Silvibacterium dinghuense: one gene and its partner. The main gene of each other region encodes a partner of the protein of the gene in region 2 in a complex. Links are inferred from orthologs where the notes say so. Each region holds a gene or a part of one and is shown on either strand. Other genes may lie near its edges.

Region 1 (3,296 bases), on a different replicon or contig from region 2:
CCGCGCACTATCTTTTCGACGCCAAGGGAAGGCTGCGCTATCAGCACTTCGGCGAAGGCGAGTACGACGTGACCGAGCAGCAGATTCAAAAGCTGCTGCAGGATGCGAACGCGAAGAGCATGCCCACCGGCATCGCCAGCGTACACGGCGAGGGCGCAGAGGCTGCGGCCGATATCCGCGACGTGCGCTCGCCGGAAACCTACATCGGCTATGCGCGCTCGGAGAACTTCGTCTCGCCTGGCGGTCTCAGGCAGGATTCCGACCGGACCTACCCGGAGCCGAAGCACCTGGACCGCAATGACTGGGGGCTGATCGGTGAATGGACAGACCATCCGCAGGCCGCCGTGCTCAGGTCGGCAGGTGGAAAGATCGTCTTCCGCTTCCACGCGCGCGACCTGCACCTGGTGCTCGCGCCCGGAGCGGACGGCAAGCCGGTGCGCTTCAAAGTGACGATCGACGGGCAGGCCCCGGGCGAGAATCACGGCACGGATACGGACGCGCAGGGCAACGGCGTCGTGACCGAAGACCGGCTTTACCAGCTCGTCCGGCAGAGAGGACCGGTCGAAGACCATACCTTCACCATCGAGTTCGAGGATGCGGGTGTGCAGGCGTTTTCGTTCACGTTCGGATAAAAAGAAGCAGGAATGAACGTCTTATTTATCTGCAGCCGCAACCGGCTGCGAAGTCCAACGGCAGAAGAGCTGTTCTCGGCCTATCCGGGTATCGAGACAGCCTCTGCCGGAACCAATCCCGATGCCGAGAACCTGGTTTCAGCCGATCTGGTCGAGTGGGCCGACCTTATCTTTGCCATGGAAGCCGTGCATAAACGCAGGCTGAATGCGAAGTTTGGCCCACTGCTCAAAACCCGCCGGATCGTCGTGCTCAGCATTCCCGACAAGTACGACTACATGGACGAAGCACTGGTGACGCTGCTCAAGCAGAAGGTGTCCTCGTACCTGTGATGTGATTGTCGAATCTCGCGCGCAGTAAGATAGACGGGATGCCAACTGCCGTATCCGCCAGCCTTGAACAGATTGCCACCGAGATTGTCCGCCAGGCCCAGAAGGCCGGCGCCTCCGATGCCGAAGTGACCGTGCGGGAGGGCGATGAGTTCTCTGTCTCAGTACGCATGGGCGAGGTGGAGACGCTCAAGGAAGCTGGCTCGCGCGGCGTGGGACTGCGCGTGCTGGTAGCCTCCGACAACGGCTACCGCACCGCCAGCACCTCGACCAGCGACTTCACTCCCGAGGGCATTGCCCATCTGGTGAACGGCGCACTGGCGCTGGCGAAAGTGAGCTCCGAGGACCCCTTTGCCGGGCTCGCCGAAGCCTCCGAATTCGGATCGCTCCCGGACGACCTCGAGCTCTTCCACGAGGATGTCTATGAGCTGCCGACGGCCGAGCGCATCGCCTATGCGCGGCGGGCCGAAGCGGCTTCGCTGGCCGTCGACACGCGCATCACCAACTCGGCAGGAGGGAGCTTCGACGCCGGAACCGGGCGCAAGGCCTTCGCCAACTCGCGCGGCTTTTCAGGCGAATACCGCGCCTCGTCGTGCTCCATCTCCTGTAGCCCGATTGCTACCGGCAGCGCAGGCGAGATGCAGCGCGACTACTGGTACACCTATGCCCGCTCCCTCAACGGCCTGGAGACACCGGAATCTGTCGGCGAGACGGCCGCGCGGCGAACGCTGCGCCGGCTCGACGGCCGCCGCGTGAAGACGCAACAAGTGCCGATTGTCTTTTCGCCCGAAGTGGCACGGGGACTGATCGGGGCCATCTTCGATGCGGCCAGCGGCGATGCCATCTATCGCGGAGCCTCGTTCTTTACCGGCATGCTGGGCGAACAGGTCGCGGCGGAGTCGGTCACGGTCGTTGACGACGGAACCATCGTCGGTGGCTTCGGAACTTCCCCCTTCGATGGCGAGGGGCTGCCTTCGCGGCGAACAGTGCTGGTAGAAAACGGCGTGCTCAAACACTACATGCTGAACACCTACACGGGGCGCAAGCTGGGCATGAAGAGCACCGGTTCGGCCTCGCGCGGCCTTGCAGGCAATCCCGGCACCGGGCACGGCAATCTTTTCCTCGAAGCCGGATCGCTGACGCCGGATGCATTGCTCAAGGACATCCCCACCGGCCTCTACGTGACGGAACTGATCGGCCAGGGCGTAAACATGGTCACCGGCGACTACTCACGCGGCGCATCCGGTCTCTGGATCGAGAACGGCGAGCTGACTTTCCCGGTGCAGGAGATCACCATCGCCGGGAACCTCAAGGAGATGTTCCGCAACATCACCGCCATCGGCAGCGACCTGGTCTTTCGCGGATCGGTGGCTTCGCCCACGCTGCGCATCGACGGCATGACCATCGCCGGAGAGTAGCGATGCTGGCGCAACAGCTGAATTTCGAGGCGCGCGACCCACAGTGGCAGAGGATTCCGGAAGCCGCAGGCGTCTTCGCGCTCTTCGGTGCGGATGAGCGGGCAGAGCCATACCTGAGCCGGACGCCGAATCTCCGGCGGCGGCTGCGCAGACTGCTGGACCCGAAGCCGGAGCAATCGAAGCGGCTGCGTCTGGCCGAGGCCGTACGACGGATCGAATACTGCGTCACCGGCTCGGATTTCGAATCGTGGCTGGTGCTCTACCGTGCCTCGTTTGCAACCTTCGGCGACCGGGCGCGGAAGCGGCTGAAACTGCGGCCGCCGATCTTTCTCCGCATGGCGATGGAGAACGCCTACCCGCGGGTTTACGTGACCAACCGCATCACCAAAGGCGCGGGCGACAATCTTTTCGGACCGTTTCCTTCCAGGAATTCTGCCGAAACGGCGCTCGAAGCGATGCTCAACCTCTTCCTGCTGCGCCGCTGCACCGATGAGCTTCATCCCGATCCGGCCTTTCCCGGCTGCGTGTATTCGGAGATGAAGAAGTGCCTCGCGCCGTGCTTCCAGGGCTGCACCGATGCCCGCTATGCGGAAGAGTCAGCCGCCGTGCGGGATTATCTGGCTACGCGTGGCGAAAGCCTGAGGAAAAAGCTCGAGGCTGAACGGGATACCGCCTCGGCCAAGCTGGATTTCGAGCGGGCGGCGGAACTCCATAGCAGGGTGACGAAGGCAGAAGCGGCCGCGGCATGGATACCGGCTGTGGTGCACCCGCTGGCGAAACTACGGGCACTGGTCATCCAGCCCTTTCTGGACGGAGAGGCGGAACAGGTAGCGTTGTTTCTGCTCGAAAAGGGCTGCCTGGCCGGGCCGGTGCCCTATTCGGTCGCCGGGATGCGCCACCAGAACGAGCAGTCCGGCTC
Region 2 (3,178 bases):
AGGCGTCGCAGTGGCCGCGTCGCCCTGCAGGCTGATAAGGCCCTGGCGGGAGAGGTCGCCGGCAATCTTTTCGAGATCGGCGGGGGTGGTGTTCAGGTACTGCGCATCGCGTGGGTCGGAGATCCAGACCGGGGCGCCGTGGCCGAGCACGCCGGAGAGCCAGTAGACCTTGAGCAGCAGGAAGTTGGCGCGTTCCTGCTCGGTGGTGTCGGTAAAGACAAAGGTCTTCTTCCAGCGCGAGTAGTAGCGCGTGGTCACCGGCACCGGCTGGCGGTTGCCGCTCTTGAGCAGCTCCAGCTGGCCCTGGTCGAGCGTCTTGCGGATGGCGTTGTAGAGGAAGCTCTCGGCGTAGGGCTGCTCCATCGCCGTCAGCACTTCGGCGAAGGTGACCGTTACGGCGGCTGCGATCTTCGCATGCAGCGGGGAATCGGTGCCGTCTTCGAGGTGAAGCGTGCCGTGGACGATGTAGCTGTCCGCACCCGAGGTGGACTGGTGGAAGGGCCACTGGAAGGCAGTGAGCTGGACCGGGACGCCGTACTGGGTGACGTAGACATCGGGACGCGGATTCTGCAGGCGGCGCGCCTCTTCCTTGAGGTGCTGGGTCAGCTCGGGCAGCAGGGCCGGCTTGTCGAAATCGAAGTCCTCGCTCAGCTCGAGCGTCAGGGTCTGCTTGGGATCGGCATCGGGGGTAGCGGCCAGACGATAGCGTGCCGTGGGGCGCTTGTGAAAGTCGGCGCCGGTTTCGGTGGAAAGAACAACCAGGCCGGCCTCGCGGGCCGCCGTCTGGAGCTTCGTGTTCAGGACAGTGTCAGTCAAGGGCATCCAAATCTTCCGGTAAAGAGTGCTCGCAGAGATGCGAAGAAACCGTGCTTCTATTTTACCGTCCCGGGGCTTTTCCCGGTTACGGAGAAGAAAATGGCTTGAATGGAGCACCACGATGTGGGCATGAGTGAGAGTGATGAGGGAGACCCACCCATGACCAGCTTCGGTCATGGGTGGGTCTCCCGATTTATCTTTTCCTCTAGGAACTATCGTCCCGTGCCGCCCACGGTCATGCGATCCAGCTTGACCGTCGGCATACCGACGCCGACCGGCACGCTCTGGCCGTCTTTGCCGCAGGTGCCGACGCCCTCGTCCAGCTCTAAATCATGCCCGACCATCGACACGTACTTCAGCGCCTCCGGCCCGTTGCCGATCAGCGTGGCGTCGCGCACCGGTGCGGTGATCCTGCCGTCTTCGATGAGATAGGCCTCGCTGGCCGAGAAGACAAACTTGCCGCTGGTGATATCGACCGAGCCGCCGCCGAAGTTCACCGCGTAGAGACCGCGCTTCACGCTGCGGATGATGTCTTCCGGCGCGTCCTCGCCGGCCAGCATGTAGGTGTTGGTCATGCGCGGCATGGGGATCTGCTGATAGCTCTCGCGGCGGCCGTTGCCGGTGTGCGGCATGTTCATCAGGCGCGAGGAGAGCTTGTCGCTCAGGTAGCCCTTGAGAATGCCGTTTTCGATGAGCACCGTCTCCTGCGTGGCCGAGCCCTCGTCGTCCACGTTGAGCGAGCCGCGGCGGTTGGGCATGGTGCCGTTGTCGACCACGGTGACCTTCGAGCTGGCGACCTCGCGCCCGATGAGTCCGGCGAATGCCGAAGTCTTCTTGCGGTTGAAGTCCGCTTCGAGCCCGTGGCCGACGGCCTCGTGCAGCAGCACGCCGGGCCAGCCCGGGCCCAGAACCACTTTCATCTCGCCTGCCGGAGCGGCTACCGCGTTCAGTTGCAGGATGGCTTGCCGGGCCGCTTCGCGGGCAAAGTGCTCAGGTGTCTTTTCTGTCTCGAAGAAGTCGATTTCGACACGTCCTCCACCACCCGAGGTTCCACGTGCCGTGCGTTCCGCCTCCTTGGCCAGGACGAAGACGTTCAGCCGGGCCAGCGGCTGGGTGTCGCTGGCGAAGGTGCCATCGGAGGCTGCGATGAGGATGCGGCGCAGCTCGTCGGCATAGCTGGCGCGGACCTGCGTGATGCGCGGATCGAAGGCGCGGGCGGCCTTGTCGGCACGGTTTACCAGTTCGAGCTTCTTGGAAAGATCGGAGTCGAGATCGAGCGCCGGAGCCGGGTAGAGGCTGGGTGCCTTGGTCTCCTGAAAGCCGACCACCGGTTGTTTGGCCGGGCCGCTGGCGATCAGCGCCGCGGTGCGGGCGGCGTGCAGGAGTTTCTCGGTGGAAAGCTCATCGGTATAGGCGTAGCCGGTGCGCTCGCCGCTGAGCACGCGGATGCCGCAGCCGGCGCTGACGCCCTGGCTGGCAGATTTCACAATCGATTCATCGATGCCAATGGAGGTCGAGGAGACGGACTCGAAGTAGAGATCCGCATAGTCTCCCCCGGCAGAGAGCGCCTCACCCAGGCAGCGTTCCAGCAGGCGCTCGGTAATGCCAAATTTTTCAAAGAAATAGCGCTTGTGGCTGATTCCCGAAGCCGGGCCAGAAACTGGTCCCGCGGCCTGCGTCGTCGACTGGGTCATGGCTCTCCATGCGGCCTTGCGCCGCTGGTCTCTATTTTATGCCTTTGTGAATGGAGGCTTCATGGACCCGGTTTCATGCAGCGGACTTGCGTCAGGCTGCAAGACTTGCGCACCGGATGGTAACGCGGAAGGAACCTTCCACAGCCTGTGGCCTGCTTTGTTGCTACGATGAGCGCATGAAAAAGTTTGTTGTGTTCGCTCTTCTGCTGGTGGTTTCGGGTTCGGCCTTCGCCGCTCCGCACCATCATCGCCGTCATCACCGCCATCACCATCACGCCTAGGCCTTCGCGCAACGGCGCCGCGCATCCCCTCGGCGCCGGAAAGTCCGTTGCGCGGCCTATCCTCCGATATTTCCCCTCTTCATAGCGATCTTCCACTCCCGGCGTAGTCCGGCATCGTTGGGGTAGTGTCCGATGCCGTCCTCCAGGATAGAGACTGCGCGGCGCCAGTCTTCCAGGCGCGCCTGTAACCCCGCTGCCAATACAAAACTGTGAACGGAGGGCTGGCCGATCCGCAGCCGCTGCCGGGCCACCTGGGCTGCCGTGCGGATATCCCCGGCGAGCATCGCTGCCGCGACCCATATGTCATAAAGTTCTGCCGTCTGCGGTTCGCGTTCGACGGCCGCTTCGATTCTCGCCAGGCCATTCTCGGCCTTGCCCAGCTGCACC

What was found.
Region 1: the proteins of tldD (region 2) and ESZ00_RS03905 are in contact, whole or in part, in a solved structure (PDB 5NJ9), measured with the Escherichia coli proteins. The link is inferred for Silvibacterium dinghuense from one-to-one orthologs.

Annotation. Positions count from the first base shown.
Region 1 is NZ_SDMK01000001.1:993,060-996,355, forward strand. What follows is about bases 212-3,188. They hold ESZ00_RS03905 (TldD/PmbA family protein), read left to right. Parts: upstream 212-1,000; coding sequence 1,001-2,377; downstream 2,378-3,188. Other genes in these bases: ESZ00_RS03895 (thioredoxin family protein), read left to right, coding at 212-632; ESZ00_RS03900 (low molecular weight protein tyrosine phosphatase family protein), read left to right, coding at 645-962; ESZ00_RS03910 (UvrB/UvrC motif-containing protein), read left to right, coding at 2,380-3,188. In the rest of the region: more of ESZ00_RS03895, read left to right, coding at 1-211; more of ESZ00_RS03910, read left to right, coding at 3,189-3,296.
Region 2 is NZ_SDMK01000005.1:121,681-124,858, reverse strand. Bases 270-3,128 are described here. They hold tldD (metalloprotease TldD), read right to left. Parts: upstream 2,511-3,128; coding sequence 1,029-2,510; downstream 270-1,028. Other genes in these bases: ESZ00_RS18305 (TPR domain-containing glycosyltransferase), read right to left, coding at 2,848-3,128; ESZ00_RS18315 (hypothetical protein), read right to left, coding at 270-816. In the rest of the region: more of ESZ00_RS18315, read right to left, coding at 1-269; more of ESZ00_RS18305, read right to left, coding at 3,129-3,178. UniProt on the Escherichia coli protein: Metalloprotease involved in CcdA degradation. Suppresses the inhibitory activity of the carbon storage regulator (CsrA).